2 regions of the Kluyvera sp. 142486 genome follow, and region 2 is predicted to be linked to the other one. Evidence: predicted binding sites of a transcription regulator. Region 2 holds the regulator's gene; the other holds the start of a gene.
What was found. The regulator CRP, encoded in region 2, controls carbon source genes, mostly activating them, when cyclic AMP is high. The targets are predictions, from matches to a motif close to ATGTGANNNNNNTCACAT.

Region 1 (7,981 bases), on a different contig from region 2:
ACCCGCGACGTCATCGCCCTGCCAGCAGTGCATCGAAACCGGTAAGCGGTCCAGCTGGCGTAACGCCTCTTCGACATCGATACCTACAGCGGAATAGCGCTGTTTCGCGAGTTCCCAGGCTTGTTCAAGTTGAGTGGTCATGCGCAAAGCTCCTTTGTCTGTCGTTGTTGCTGAAACTGCGCAACGTAGCGGGCAATTTCATGGTCTGAATTCGGGGTAAATGTGGTGAGGCCGTAGTTGCCGGTCACCACCTTGCGGAAATCGTCGACGTTGGTGAGTTCGTCCAGCGTCATTAATTGGATGCCGATGTTGCCGAGGGTTGAGGCTTCAATCGGGCCGGCGATCACGGTGATGCCGCAGGCATCGGCGCACAGCTGGTTCAGCATCTGGTTCTGGCAACCGCCGCCAACGATATGCAGCTGGCTGAACGGTTTACCGCGCAGCTGCGCCAGCTCGTTGAGCACATCGGCGTACAGCAGCGCCAGGCTGTCGAAGATGCAGCGCGCCAGTTCGGCAGGCGTGGTCGGAACGGGCTGCGCCGTTTCGCGGCAGGCAGCCTGAATCTCGGCGCTCATGTTTTCCGGGTTGATGAAGCGGTCATCGTTCGGGTTAATCAGGTAGCGGCAGGCTGGCAGCGCTTGCGTTTCGGCAATGAGATCGGGCAGGTTGCCAACATTTTGTTCTTTCAGGACGCGCTGTAGCAGCCACAGGCCCATAATGTTTTTCAGCACCCGGTAGCGCCCTTCCGCGCCGCCTTCGTTGGTGATGTTGGCGCGCTGCGCCTGCTCGCTGGTGTACGGCGTTTTGCTCTCAAAGCCCATCAGCGACCAGGTGCCGGACGAGAGGTAGGCGGCATCGTGGCCTGCCAGCGGTGAGGCAATCACGGCGCTGGCGGTATCGTGGCTGGCGACGGCAACCACCGGGATTTTATTACCCAGCGGGCAGATCCAGTGACCGATCACATTGCCGGGGTGGGTCGGCGTACCGAACCACTCGCGCGGCGCACCGGTCCAGTTCAGCAGGTCTTCATCCCAGTTATCGCTATCGATGTTGACCAGCTGCGTGGTGGTGGCGTTGGTGTATTCCCAGTTCATGTTTCCGGTCAGACGGAAGCTAAGGTAGTCCGGGATCAACAATGCATGAGCTGCTTTGCTGACCAGCTCCGGCTGCTGTTCAACCAGCGCGCGTAGCTGATAAAGCGTGTTGAACGGCAGGAACTGAATGCCGCTGCGACGGTAGATCTCGCCTTTACCCAACTGCTCCATTGCCATCGCCATCACGCCATCGGTGCGGCTATCGCGGTAGGCCACCGGCAGGCCGACGCGCTGGCCGTGCTGGTCCAGCAGGATGTAGTCCACGCCCCAGGTGTCGATGCCGATACTGTCGATCAGAATGCCTTCGTCGCACACTTTGTTGAGGCCGACACGAATTTCGGCTTCCAGTGCGTCGATATCCCAGGTATCGAAACCTTCCCGCTTATGCAGGCTGTTCACGAAGCGGTGGATTTCGCGCAGTGAAAGCGAACGCTGCACGCTATCAAAGCGAGCCAGCATTACGCGTCCGCTGGAGGCGCCTAAATCGACGGCCACACAATGGCGAAAAGTCATGGCAAGAGTCCTTCTATGAGTCATTGCTGCTCAGTCTAGAAAAAGCGCAATGCCACAACCTTCTCGTTACTGACAGGCGAAATTCGGCGCTGGCAAGAAAGCAAAGATGAACGTGAGAGAGTTCACAAATTCCGCCGATGAGGGGGTGTGATGCTGACCGCATTTCCCGATCTTTCCGGCTGTTTCTTGAAAAAACGACCGGCTTTGCGCGGTTTGCTGTCAAAACGTCAAGGTCAGATCCCTCATCGGATATTACTATCCTGATAACTTTTCTCATTTGTCGGGGGTCGTGATGACCGTACTACATAGCGTGGATTTCTTCTCTTCAGGTAAGCTGCCCGTGGCGATTGAACCTCGACTTCCTCAGGCCGCATTTCCTGAGCATCATCATGATTTTAATGAGATTGTTATCGTCGAACACGGCACTGGTATTCATGTGTTCAATGGTCAGCCGCATACCATTTGCGGCGGCACGGTTTGCTTCGTCCGCGACTTCGACAGACACCTTTATGAGCACACGGAAAACCTCTGTCTGACCAACGTGCTGTACCGCGCGCCGGATGCTTTCCAGTTCTTGTCAGGTCTGAATAAATTGCTGCCGCAGGAGCAGGATGGTCACTATCCTTCCCATTGGCGTGTAAACCAGAGCACCTTGCAGCAGGTGAGAACGATTGTTGGACAGATGGAAGAGGCGAATGACAGCACCGATATGATGTCGCTGGCGAACCGCGAAATTCTGTTTATGCAACTGCTGGTGCTGCTGCGTAAAGGCAGTCAGGAACAGGGGGCGATGGATAACGATGCTCGCCTGAACCAGCTGATGGCGTGGCTGGAAGAGCATTTCGCCGAAGAGGTGTGCTGGGAAGGAGTGGCGGAGCGTTTCTCGCTCTCTTTGCGCACGCTGCATCGCCAGCTGAAGCACTGCACCGGCCTGACGCCGCAGCGCTATCTCAACCGCCTGCGCCTGATTAAAGCCCGCCATCTGCTGCGCCACAGCGATGAGAGCGTGACCGATATTGCCTATCGCTGCGGTTTTGGCGACAGTAACCACTTTTCGACCCTGTTCCGCCGCGAATTTGACTGGTCGCCGCGCGATATTCGCCAGGGGCGGGATACCCTGCTTCAGTAACGCGAAGAGAATCACCGTTTTTTACCTCGAAACGGCTAATAATAGAAAGTTGTTAGTCGTGAGGTGCCAGCGTGCCAGGCCAGTTAATTCTTCGAAAAGCGGATTTTTTTGCTAATCCGACGCAAGCCGTGGCGGTGGCTGACCGCTATCCGCAAAACGTCTTTGCTGAGCATACCCACGAATTCAACGAGCTGGTGCTGGTCTGGCGCGGCAACGGCTTACACATCCTGAACGACCGTCCTTACCGCATCACCCGCGGCGATCTGTTTTATATCCGCGCGGAAGATAAACACTCCTACGCCTCGGTTAACGATCTGGTTTTACAGAATATTATCTACTGTCCCGAGCGCTTAAAGCTCAATCTTGATTGGGTGGCCCATATTCCAGGGCTGCACGGTTCCCACTGGGCGCCACATTGGCGGATAGGCAGCACCGGCATGACGCAGGCGCGGCAGATAATGACCCAACTGGAGCAAGAGAGCCGCAAAGACGACGCGTTAGCCAACGAGATGTCTGAGCTGCTGTTTGCCCAGCTGGTGGTCTGCCTTAAGCGCTACCGCTATGCCACTGATAATCAGGCAGCGACACAAAGCGAAGCGCTGCTCGACAAGCTGCTGACCGTGCTGGCGGGTAGCCTGAACCGTCCTTTTGTGCTTGATACTTTCTGCGAGCAGCAGGGCTGCAGCGAGCGCACCCTGCGCCAGCAGTTCCGCAGCCAGACCGGTATGACCGTGAACCACTACCTGCGCCAGCTGCGGATTTGCCATGCGCAATATCTGCTCCAGCACACCGAGCTGCTGATTGGCGAAGTGGCGATGCGCTGTGGGTTTGAGGACAGTAACTACTTTTCAGTGGTGTTTAACCGCGAGATTGGCATGACGCCGGGGCAGTGGCGACAAAAAAGCCGAATGCCCGTCAATTAACCTGAATGCCGCGTGTTATCAGGAACATAACAAAATGTTATAACCTTATAAAAACTACGGCATTGATAATCATTTTCAATATCATTTAATTAACTATAATGAACCAACTGATTACGCGGCGTTTACAGGTTTGCCGCCCGACAATAATGGAGATGATTATGAGCTATACCCTGCCATCACTGCCTTATGCGTACGATGCCCTGGAACCGCACTTCGACAAACAGACGATGGAAATCCATCACAGCAAACACCACCAGGCTTACGTGAACAACGCTAACGCAGCGCTGGAAAGCCTGCCGGAGTTCGCTGCTCTGTCTGCTGAAGAGCTGATCGCGAAACTGGACCAACTGCCGGCTGACAAAAAAACCGTTCTGCGTAACAACGCAGGCGGCCACGCTAACCACAGCTTCTTCTGGAAAGGCCTGAAAAAAGGCACCACCCTGCAGGGTGACCTGAAAGCGGCTATCGAGCGTGACTTCGGTTCCGTTGACAACTTCAAAGCTGAATTTGAAAAAGCAGCGGCAACTCGTTTCGGCTCCGGCTGGGCGTGGCTGGTGCTGAAAGGCGACAAACTGGCTGTGGTTTCTACTGCCAACCAGGACTCCCCGCTGATGGGTGAAGCCGTTTCCGGCGCTTCCGGTTTCCCAATTGTGGGCCTGGACGTTTGGGAACACGCTTACTACCTGAAATTCCAGAACCGCCGCCCGGACTACATCAAAGAGTTCTGGAACGTGGTAAACTGGGACGAAGCAGCAGCGCGTTTCGCCGCTAAAAAATAATTTGCATTGCCGGTCTGTAGAAGCGAGTCTGATGACTCGCTTTTTTTGTATCCGCCTAAGGAGCAGCAGATGCATTTTCCGGTTGATGTGTTTATTGGCAAAATCCGCGACTATGACGGCAGTCGCCCAAGCGCCATCGCGAAGGTCCAGATGGATGGCGAACTGGAACTCACCGAGCCAGGACTGTTGGGTGATGAACAGGCCGAGAAAAAAATCCACGGCGGCCCAGACCGCGCGCTGTGTCAGTTCCCCCGCGAACATTACGCCGACCTGATTCGCGACTTCCCCGAGCAGGCCTCCCTGTTTTGCCCCCCGGCGTTTGGTGAAAACCTGTCGACGGAAGGCATGACCGAGCACAACGTTTTTATCGGTGATATTTACCGCTGGGGTGAGACGTTGATCCAGGTCACCCAGCCGCGTTCTCCGTGCTTTAAGCTTAATTTCCACTTTGCTATCAGCGATATGGCATCCCTAATGCAAAACAGCGGCAAGGTCGGTTGGCTATATCGAGTGATTGCGCCGGGTAAGGTCTCCACTGACGCTCCGCTGGAACTGGTATCGCGTCTGAGCGATGTTTCGGTACATGACGCCGCCGCGATTGCCTGGCATATGCCGTTCGATGATGACCAGTATCACCGCCTGCTGAGCGCTGCGGGGTTGTCGGTTAGCTGGAGCAGAACCATGCAGAAACGTCGCCTGAGCGGCAAGATTGAAGATAACAGCAGAAGGTTATGGGGCAAGTAGCCCGGGCGAGGCGTTTACGCCGACCCCGGGGTCGGAGCCGATCTCAGGCTTTGTCACCGATCCCGGCTGCGCTCGGTTATTGTAGGCCTGATAAGCGTAGCGCCATCAGGCGGTCAAAACGCACATACCCAAAAATTCGGCCTGCATATGCAGGCCGATGGTTTTTAAGTTCGCTTATAAAGCGGTAGCCACAGCGTGAGCCGCAACCCGCCGAGCGGGCTATCGTCAGCCTTCACCCAGCCGCGGTGCTGCTGCATGGCGCTTTCGACAATCGCCAGCCCCAGCCCTGTCCCGCCGGATTCGCGGTCGCGCGCTTCATCGGTACGATAGAACGGACGGAAAATCTGCTCGCGATCTTCCGGGCTGACGCCTGGGCCGTCATCGTCCACGTGAACGGTGACGCCATCTTTATCCACCGAGAAGCTCACGGCAATTTTGGTGTGCGAGTAGCGCAGCGCGTTGCGGACAATGTTCTCCAGCGCGCTTTCCAGCGCGTTCGGGTTACCGTAAAGCGGCCACGGTCCCGGCGGATAATCGACGCTGAACGACTTGCCCATCTGTTCTGCTTCAAACGCGGCGTTGTCCAGCACGTCGCCCCATAGCTGATTGGCCTTCAGCGTTTCGCTGACCAGCGCACTTTTCTGCTGATTGCGCGACATCACCAGCATGTCGTTGATCATGCTGTCCAGACGTTGTGCCTCGGTTTCAATGCGCTCCAGCTCTTTACTCTCGCCGCTACGACGGCGCAGCAACGCCGTGCCGAGCTGCAGACGCGTTAACGGCGTACGCAGTTCGTGAGAGATATCGGAGAGTAGTCGCTGCTGCGATGTCATCATGCGCTCAAGCGCCATCACCATCTGGTTAAAGCTGGCTCCGGCGGCGAGGAACTCCTGCGGCCCGGCCTCCAGCTCAGGATGCTGCCGCAGGTTGCCCTGGGCCACTTCATCCGCGGCGTTTTTCAGCTTACGCGCCGGTTTTGCCAGGCTCCACGCCAGCCACAGCAGCAGCGGGGCGCTGACCAGCATGGTGACGATAAGCAGCAGTAAAGGTCGGTCGAACAGCAGGTTGATAAAGTCGGACTGTGAACTGCTTGCTGGGCGGATCAGGTATAACTGGTAGTTATCTTCCCCGTCGCGAATGGAGAAAGGCCCGACCAACTCAACGCGGCCGTACTTTTTCTTCTGCGGGTGATCGGAGTTATCAGACTGGCCGATAAAGTTACGAATGATCTGCATTTCATTGCGTTCCGCGCCGATAACGCGGCCTTCGCTGGTTACCAGCAGTAAACGCTGGCCCGGCGGTGCCCACTTATCAATTGCGCGGAACAGCCGACGCCACCACATCAAATCGTTGGGCGGATCGTTGGCTAGTTCTTCTTCAACATGCTGCTCAATCATCATGCCCTGACGCTGCTCGCTATCGAGCAGCTCGGTCATTTGACGAGAATCGAGCTTTGGCAGCATCAAAACCAGCATCAGCACCAACGCCAGCGTTAACCAGAAGATGGCGAAGATGCGAGCGGTTAAACTTCCTATCATGAAGCGGAGACCATCAGATAGCCGCGACCACGCAGGGTTTTAAACCACGGATGACCGTCTTTGCGCTCCGGCAGTTTACGGCGCAGGTTTGAGATGTGCATATCAATCGCGCGGTCGAACGGCGTTAAGCGCTTGCCCAGCACTTCCTGACTCAGGTGTTCACGAGAAACCACCTGGCCCAGATGCTGTGCCAGCAGATAGAGCAGGGTAAATTCAGTACCGGTCAACTCGAGCGTTTGACCATCGAAGCTGGCTTCCTGACGACCAGGGTTCAGGCTCAGCGCGTCAACTTCTACGGTTGGTGAACTGGTATCGCTACTTTGCTGCTGTTCGCTCCAGTGCGAACGGCGCAAAATAGCGCGAATACGCGCGACCAGTTCGCGATCGTTAAACGGTTTAGGCAGATAGTCATCCGCGCCCAGCTCAAGGCCCAGCACGCGATCCAACTCGCTTCCGCGAGCGGTTAACATAATGACGGGAGTCTGGTGTGTCTGTCGCAATTCTTTCAGCGTGTCGATACCGTTTTTCTTCGGCATCATCACGTCGAGTAAAAGTAGGTCGATGCTGTCGTCAATCAGCGATAACGCCTGTTCGCCATCATGGGCAACAAGGACGTTAAAGCCTTCCATATCAAGAAGTTCCTTGAGCAAGGAAGTCAGCTCACGGTCATCATCAACTAATAAAATTTTATTCATATTTTCATCCCTCCGAGGCAGAAATTACGTCATCAGAGCCAGCGAATCCATGACTTTACGTTGTTTTACACCCCCTGACGCATGTTTTCAGCCTGAATCGTAAACTGTCTCTCGTTGAATCGCGACACAAAAGTTTTTGGGAGCATGTGATGCGCAATGTTATCGCTGCCGTCATGGCCTCAACGCTGGCATTCAGTGCATATAGCCAGGCCGATGAAGTCGTCACCAGCGTTAACTGGCACCCAGTGGAAAGCAATACGCTGCGGAACGGCCAGGGCCATATGTTCGACGGTATTAGTTTAACCGAACATCAACGCCAACAGATGCGCGATCTGATGCAAAGGGCACGACACGATCGTCCACCTGTTAATGTTAGCGAAATGGAGACAATGCATCGCCTTGTCACCGCAGAAAAATTTGATGAAGCCGCCGTGCGAGCCCAAGCCGAGAAAATGGCTGAGGAGCAGGTTAACCGCCAGGTAGAAATGGCGCGGGTACGCAACCAGATGTACCGCCTGTTAACGCCGGAGCAGCAAGCGGCTTTAAATGAGAATCACCAGCAGCGT
Region 2 (7,981 bases):
TTCAAGATCTTTCGCGCGATAGAGGTAGGCGATACCTTCTTCTGTCAGCACGTGCGTCACGTCGTCGCCATAGATCATTACCGGTGCCAGCGGCATGCCGGAGGCTTTCGCAACGTCAACCGCGTCCAGTTTTTCAACGAAGGTTGGTTTCACACCCGCCTGGAAGGTTTCGACCATCTGCACCACCAGTTTTTTACCGCGCTGCATTGGGTCTGGTTCGGTGATCATGTTCAGCCAGGCAGGCGTTGCATGACGACGACCGTGTGGGTCATGGCCCATGTTTGGCGCGCCGCCGAAGCCGGAAAGACGGCCGCGGGTCACGGTAGAGGAGTTGGCGTAGCCATCAACCTGCAGGGTAGAGCCGATAAACATATCCACCGCGTACTGACCTGCCAGCTGGCAGAAGGCGCGGTTAGAACGCATCGAGCCGTCGGAACCGGTAAAGAAGATGTCTGGACGAGCGCGGATGTACTCTTCCATCCCCAGCTCACCGCCGAAGCAGTGCACGCTTTCTACCCAGCCGCTCTCAATCGCTGGGATTAGCGTTGGATGCGGGTTCAGCGTCCAGTGTTTACAGATTTTGCCTTTCAGGCCGAGCTGTTCGCCGTAGGTTGGCAGCAGCAGTTCAATCGCCGCGGTGTTAAAGCCGATACCGTGGTTCAGCGACTGAACCTGATGTTCCGCGTAGATGCCTTTAATCGCCATCATCGCCATCAGGATGTGTTCCTGTTTGATGAGGCGCGGGTCGCGGGTAAACAGCGGTTCGATAAAGAACGGCTTGTCGGCTACGACAACGAAGTCAACCCAGGAGCCAGGGATATCGACGCGCGGCAGGTCACACTCATCGTCCACCAGCTCGTTCACCTGTGCGATGACGATGCCGTCGTGGAACGCGGCGGCTTCAACCAGCGCTGGAGTATCTTCGGTGCTCGCTCCGGTATAGAGGTTACCTTTGCGGTCAGCTTTAAAACCGGCAATCAGCGCCACGTTCGGCGACAGGTCAACGTAGAGACGGGAATAGAGTTCGATGTAGGTATGGATGGCGCCGATTTCCAGCAGGCCATCTTCCAGCAGCTGCGAAATACGCAGGCTCTGGGTACCGGAGAAGGAGAAGTCCAGCTTGCGGGCGATCCCTTTTTCGAAGATGTCCAGATGCTCGCTGCGGCCGACGCTCGGCATAATCATGTGCAGGTCGTGCACAATCTGCGGGTTAACCTCGGCCAGCATGCGAGATAAGAAGTCTGCCTGCTTTTGGTTATTCCCTTCTAATACCACGCGGTCACCCGGCGCGATCAGTTTTTCCAGCATTGCGGTCAGGTCTGCGGTCGGCAGAACCTTACCCTGCACCGGTACGGAAGCCAGACGTCGCTGTTTTTCGGTGCGACGTGTGTTCCAGACGCGTGCTGGTGTTTGCCCAGATAACATTATTAACCTCCTGATTCAGCTAATCATTTTGATTGCTTAACACTGAAAAGATTGTGCACCCTGGCGAGAAAGTCATCAATTAAGCGTAGGAGAGAATCATTAGCCTGAGAGTAATAATTGAAGTAACAAATTGTGATTAGGATCAGATCCTGACGGGATAAAAACGACTATCGATGCCTCATTTTCATAAACACGATGGCAAAGTGACGGTATAGTAGGCGCAGATTCCAGGTAAACATCGCCGAGTTATGACTGAAACAACCCACCACGATCTCAGTATCGACACCCCAGGCAGCGCGGACTTCGTCCCCATGCGCGGTATCAGCAATCGTCATCTTCAGACCATGCTGCCACGCCTGCTTCGTCGCAAACTGCAATTCACCCCGCACTGGCAACGCCTTGAGCTGCCGGACGGCGACTTCGTCGATTTAGCGTGGAGTGAAGACCCGGCGGGTGCGCTGCATAAGCCTCGTCTGGTGGTGTTTCATGGCCTGGAGGGCAGCCTGCATAGCCCATACGCGCATGGCCTGATTAACGCGGCGAAAGCGCAAGGCTGGCTGGGCGTGGTGATGCATTTTCGCGGTTGCAGCGGCGAGCCGAACCGCCTGAACCGTATTTATCACTCAGGTGAAACGGAAGACGGCACCTGGTTCCTGAACTGGCTACAGCGTGAATACGGTAAAGCGCCGACGGCAGCGGTCGGCTACTCGCTTGGCGGCAATATGCTGGCCTGCCTGCTGGCAAAAGAAGGTGATGACGTGCCGATCGATGCGGCAGTGATTGTCTCCGCGCCGTTTATGCTGGAAGCCTGCAGCTACCATATGGATAAAGGCTTCTCACGGGTCTATCAGCGCTATCTGCTGAACCTGTTGAAAGGTAACGCCGCGCGTAAGCTCAAAGCCTACCCTGGCTCGCTGCCGGTGGATCTGCGTCAGTTGAAAAGTATGCGTCGCATCCGTGAATTCGACGATTCGATCACCTCGAAGATCCACGGCTTCGCTGACGCTATTGATTACTACCGTCAATGCAGCGCAATGCCTATCTTAAGCAAAATTACCAAGCCGACGCTGATCATCCATTCCAAAGACGATCCGTTTATGGACCATCACTCTATTCCTGCCCAGGAAGAGCTGCCGGATAACGTCGTTTATCAACTCACCGAATACGGCGGCCACGTCGGGTTTATTGGCGGCACCCTGCGCCACCCGGAAATGTGGCTGGAAAAGCGCATCCCCGCCTGGCTGATGCCGTGGCTAGGAGCGAAAGCATGATGATTCCCTGGCAGGATATCGACCCGGAGACCCTGGATAATCTGATTGAAAGCTTTGTCTTGCGCGAAGGCACTGATTATGGTGAATATGAACGTTCACTTGCGCAAAAGGTCGCCGACGTCAAACACCAGCTACAAACAGGCGAAGCGGTGCTGGTCTGGTCTGAGCTTCACGAGACCGTCAACATCATGCCCCGTAACCAATTTCGCGGTTAACTATACTCTAACGACAGGAAGCGTTTTACCCCGCTTCCGTTGTCGTCTGTTCAGGGAGTTATTCGCATGTCAGCCAAACATCCGGTCATTGCCGTTACCGGCTCCAGCGGAGCGGGAACCACCACCACCAGCCTCGCGTTTCGTAAAATCTTTGCTCAACTCAACCTGCGCGCGGCAGAAGTCGAAGGCGACAGCTTTCACCGCTATACCCGCCCTGAAATGGATATGGCGATTCGCAAGGCCCGTGACCTTGGCCGCCATATCAGCTACTTCGGCCCGGATGCCAACGACTTTGGCCTGCTGGAACAGACCTTTCGCGACTACGGCCTGAACGGGCAAGGGAAATCGCGTAAATACCTGCATACCTACGACGAAGCCGTACCGTGGAACCAGGTGCCCGGCACATTTACGCCGTGGCAGCCGCTGCCAGAACCGACCGATGTGCTGTTTTATGAAGGGTTGCACGGCGGCGTCGTCACCCCGCAGCACGACGTGGCTCGCCATGTTGACCTGCTGGTTGGCGTAGTACCGATTGTTAACCTGGAGTGGATCCAGAAGATGATCCGCGACACCAGCGAGCGTGGCCACTCCCGCGAGGCGGTGATGGATTCGGTGGTGAGGTCGATGGAAGACTATATCAACTTCATTACCCCGCAGTTCTCCCGCACCCATATCAACTTCCAGCGCGTGCCGACGGTCGACACCTCTAACCCGTTTGCGGCGAAAAGCATTCCGTCACTGGACGAGAGTTTTGTGGTGATTCACTTCCGTAATCTCGACCACATCGACTACCCGTGGCTACTGGCCATGTTGCAGGGGTCATTTATCTCGCATATGAATACGCTGGTCGTTCCCGGCGGGAAGATGGGGCTGGCGATGGAATTAATCATGATGCCGCTGGTGCAGCGGCTGATGGAAGGCAGAAACTAGCATCAAGACCAAGCCAGGTAGCCCGGACGAGGTGCGCTAGCACCGACTCCGGGAATAGCCCCGGCGTCACTACGTTCGGCCGGGCTACGTCTGGCATGTAATCAGCCTTCGATCACTTCGTAAGAGTGGGTGATGTTCACCGCTTTTTCGAGCATCAGCGCCACCGAGCAGTATTTCTCAGCAGAGAGATCGACCGCACGCGATACCGCAGCATCCTTCAACTCTTTACCGGTGACAATAAAGTGCAGGTTGATGTGCGTAAACAGACGCGGAGCTTCTTCACGACGCTCGGAGGTGAGCTTCACTTCGCAGTCGGTCACGTTATTGCGACCTTTTTGCAGGATGGAGACAACGTCAATCGCGCTGCAACCACCGGCGGCCATCAGCACCACTTCCATTGGGCTTGGCGCTTTATCGCCAGAGTTGCCGTCCATCAAAATTTGGTGGCCTGAAGCTGACTCACCGAGGAAGGTTAACCCCTCAACCCATTTCACACGCGCTTGCATAATATTTAACTCCCAGGTTGCAATTTTCTTCTCAGATTACGCGCACATAACAATTCTCGCAATGGAAGGCGATCGGCGTCATGCTGAAGCGAGACACCAGGAGACACACGGCAAAAGCTATGCTAAAACAGTCGGGATGCTACGGTAATACATAAACGTACTGCATGTATGCAGAGGACATCACATTACAGGCTGCGACCTGATTCGACAGCCGACTTCCCAGGTAACGGGAAGGATACTATTGCAACCAGTGGCTGCAATGTTTTTGCCGCTGGGAAGAGCTTATAACAGAGGATAACCGCGCATGGTGCTTGGCAAACCGCAAACAGACCCTACTCTCGAATGGTTCTTGTCTCATTGCCATATTCATAAGTACCCATCGAAGAGCACGCTGATTCACCAGGGTGAAAAAGCAGAGACGCTGTATTACATCGTAAAAGGCTCCGTGGCCGTACTCATCAAGGATGAAGAAGGCAAAGAGATGATCCTCTCTTACCTTAACCAGGGCGATTTTATCGGCGAGCTGGGCCTGTTCGAAGAAGGCCAGGAACGCAGCGCATGGGTACGAGCAAAAACCGCTTGTGAAGTTGCTGAAATCTCTTATAAAAAATTCCGTCAGCTGATCCAGGTTAACCCGGACATTCTGATGCGTCTCTCTTCTCAGATGGCGCGTCGTCTGCAGGTCACTTCCGAAAAAGTCGGTAACCTGGCCTTCCTGGACGTTACCGGTCGTATCGCACAGACCCTGCTGAACCTGGCAAAACAGCCTGATGCCATGACCCACCCAGACGGTATGCAGATCAAAATCACCCGTCAGGAAATCGGTCAGATCGTTGGCTGCTCCCGCGAAACCGTGGGCCGTATTCTGAAAATGCTGGAAGATCAGAACCTGATCTCCGCTCACGGCAAAACCATTGTCGTTTACGGTACCCGCTAATCCGGCCCAAAATGGCGTATTGTGAAAGCAATACGCCATTTTTGTTTTCCCCCTATGTGGCGCAGGCTGATTTACCACCCGGAAGTCAACTATGCACTGCGGCAAACGCTGGTGTTATGCCTGCCGGTTGCCATCGGGCTGCTTCTCGGCCACCTCCAGCAAGGTTTGCTGTTCTCCTTAGTGCCCGCCTGCTGCAATATCGCTGGCCTCGACACGCCGCATAAACGCTTCTTTAAGCGCCTGATTATCGGCGGCTGCCTGTTTGCCGGCTGTAGCCTTGCCGTGCAACTGCTGCTGGCGGACGATATTCCCTTACCGTTGATTCTCACCGGGCTGGCGCTGCTACTTGGCGTCACGGCAGAAATCAGCGCGCTACACGGGCGGCTACTGCCCGCCTCGCTAATTGCCTCCATCTTTACGCTAAGCCTGGCGGGTAATATGCCCATCTGGGAGCCGTTGCTGCTCTACGCGCTAGGCACGCTGTGGTACGGGCTGTTTAACTGGTGGTGGTTCTGGATGTGGCGCGAACAGCCGCTGCGGGAATCGCTGAGCCTGCTCTATCGCCAGCTCGCCGAATACTGTGAAGCGAAATATAGCCTGCTGACGCAGCACACCGACCCGAGCACCGCGCTACCGCCGTTGCTGACTCGCCAGCAAAAAGTGGTGGATCTGATCTCCCAGTGCTACCAGCAGTTGCACATGCTTGCGGCGAATCAGCATAACGATTACAAGCGCCTGCTGCGCGCCTTCCAGGTGGGGCTCGATTTACAGGAGCACATCTCCGTCAGCCTGCACCAACCGGAAGAGGTGCAAAAGCTGGTTGAACGCAGCCACGCCGAAGCGGTGATCCGCTGGAATGCGCAGACCGTCGCCGCGCGTCTGCGCGTGCTGGCGGATGACATCCTTTATCACCGCTACCCGACTCGCTTCAACATGGATAAGCAGATTGGCGCGCTGGAAAAAATTGCCGACCAGCACCCGGACAACCCGGTCGGCCAGTTCTGCGCCTGGCACTTTAGCCGCATCGCCCGCGTGCTGCGCTCCCAGCGCCCACTCTACCCGCGCAACCTGATGGCCGATAAAGAGCGCCGCCTGCCTCTGCTCCCGGCGCTTAAAAACTACCTGTCGCTGAAATCCCCGGCGCTGCGTAATGCCGCCCGGCTCAGCGTGATGCTCAGCATCGCCAGCCTGATGGGTGCCGCGCTGCATCTGCCAAAGCCTTACTGGATCCTGATGACGGTGCTACTGGTCACGCAAAACGGCTATGGCGCGACCCGCGTACGTATTTTCCACCGCGCGGCAGGTACGCTGGCGGGGTTAGTAATTGCCGCCGTGGTTCTGCACTTCCACACCTCAGAAGGGCTGGCGTTAACGGGCATGCTGATCGTCACGCTGGGGAGCTACCTGATTATCCGTCGTCACTACGGCTGGGCCACCGTTGGCTTTACCATCACCGCGGTATATACCCTGCAAATTCTGACGCTGAACGGCGAGCAGTTTATCGTCGCGCGCTTTATCGATACCATCATCGGCTGCCTGATTGCCTTTGGCGGCATGATCTGGCTGTGGCCGCAGTGGCAGAGCGGCCAGCTGCGGCAAAATGCCCAGGCGGCGCTGGAGGCCGACCAGGAAGCTATTCGTCTTATCCTGAGCCCCGACCCGCAGGCACCAAAGCTTGCCTACCAGCGGATGCGCGTCAACCAGGCACACAACACGCTCTTCAACACGCTGAATCAGGCCATGCAGGAGCCGGGCTTCAACCCGCGCTATCTGGAAGACATGAAGCTGTGGGTCACCCATAGTCAGTTTATCGTCGAGCACATCAACGCCATGACTACGCTGGCGCGCGAGCACAACATGCTGACGCCGGACCTTGCGCAGCAGTATCTGGAGTCCTGTGAGGTTGCCCTTCAGCGCTGTCAGCAGCGTCTGGAGTACGATGAAGCGGGAAGCAGCGGTGAGGTGAATATTATGGAGTCGCCGGATGCGCTGTCCCACGGGCCGTTAAGCACCATGGAACAGCATCTTCAGCGTATTCTGGGGCATCTGAGCACTATGCACACCATCTCGTCGGTGGCCTGGCGGCAGCGCCCCCGTCATGGAGGCTGGTTAAAACGACGGACTAGCTAACGATTTTAGCGACCGCCTGAGCGAAGCGCTGCATCCCTTCGTCGATATCCACCTCTTCCACCACCAGCGATGGCGCAAAGCGCATCACGTCCGGCCCTGCGTTCAGAACCATCACGCCAACGTCCGCCGCTGCGTAGAGGAAATCACGCGCCCGGCCTTTATATTTCTCGTTCAGCGCCGCGCCAATCAGCAGACCCATACCGCGCACGTCGCTAAAGACATCGTACTTCGCGTTGATGTGCTGCAGATGCTGCACAAAGCGCTCGCGCTTGGCGTTCACGCCGTTCAGCACTTCCGGGGTGTTGATAATATCGAATGCCGCACCGGCTACCGCGCAGGCCAGCGGGTTACCGCCGTAGGTGGAGCCGTGTGAGCCGACGTGGAACGCGCTGGCAATCTCATTGGTGGTCAGCATCGCGCTCACCGGGAAGCCACCGCCCAACGCTTTGGCGCTGGTGAGAATATCTGGCGTCACGCCATAGTGCATATAGGCAAACAGCGAGCCGGTACGCCCCATGCCGCTTTGCACTTCATCAAATACCAGCAGCGCCTGATGCTTATCGCACA

Region 1: a site for CRP is predicted at 1,753-1,770, ahead of rhaB (rhamnulokinase). Genes of this name have one in related genera too.

What each region holds. Positions count from the first base shown of each region.
Region 1 is NZ_JBKHUI010000018.1:56,251-64,231, forward strand. It holds gene rhaA (L-rhamnose isomerase) at 1-141, opposite strand, end outside; gene rhaB (rhamnulokinase) at 138-1,607, opposite strand; gene rhaS (HTH-type transcriptional activator RhaS) at 1,900-2,736, shown strand; gene rhaR (HTH-type transcriptional activator RhaR) at 2,808-3,659, shown strand; gene sodA (superoxide dismutase [Mn]) at 3,818-4,438, shown strand; gene yiiM (6-hydroxyaminopurine reductase) at 4,445-5,182, shown strand; gene cpxA (envelope stress sensor histidine kinase CpxA) at 5,347-6,720, opposite strand; gene cpxR (envelope stress response regulator transcription factor CpxR) at 6,717-7,415, opposite strand; gene cpxP (cell-envelope stress modulator CpxP) at 7,565-7,981, shown strand, end outside.
Region 2 is NZ_JBKHUI010000003.1:46,596-54,576, forward strand. It holds gene mdcA (malonate decarboxylase subunit alpha) at 1-1,425, opposite strand, end outside; gene ACLGE8_RS04405 (hydrolase) at 1,674-2,696, shown strand; gene ACLGE8_RS04410 (YheU family protein) at 2,693-2,911, shown strand; gene ACLGE8_RS04415 (phosphoribulokinase) at 2,978-3,841, shown strand; gene ACLGE8_RS04420 (OsmC family protein) at 3,943-4,347, opposite strand; gene crp (cAMP-activated global transcriptional regulator CRP) at 4,652-5,284, shown strand; gene ACLGE8_RS04430 (YccS/YhfK family putative transporter) at 5,339-7,414, shown strand; gene ACLGE8_RS04435 (aspartate aminotransferase family protein) at 7,407-7,981, opposite strand, start outside.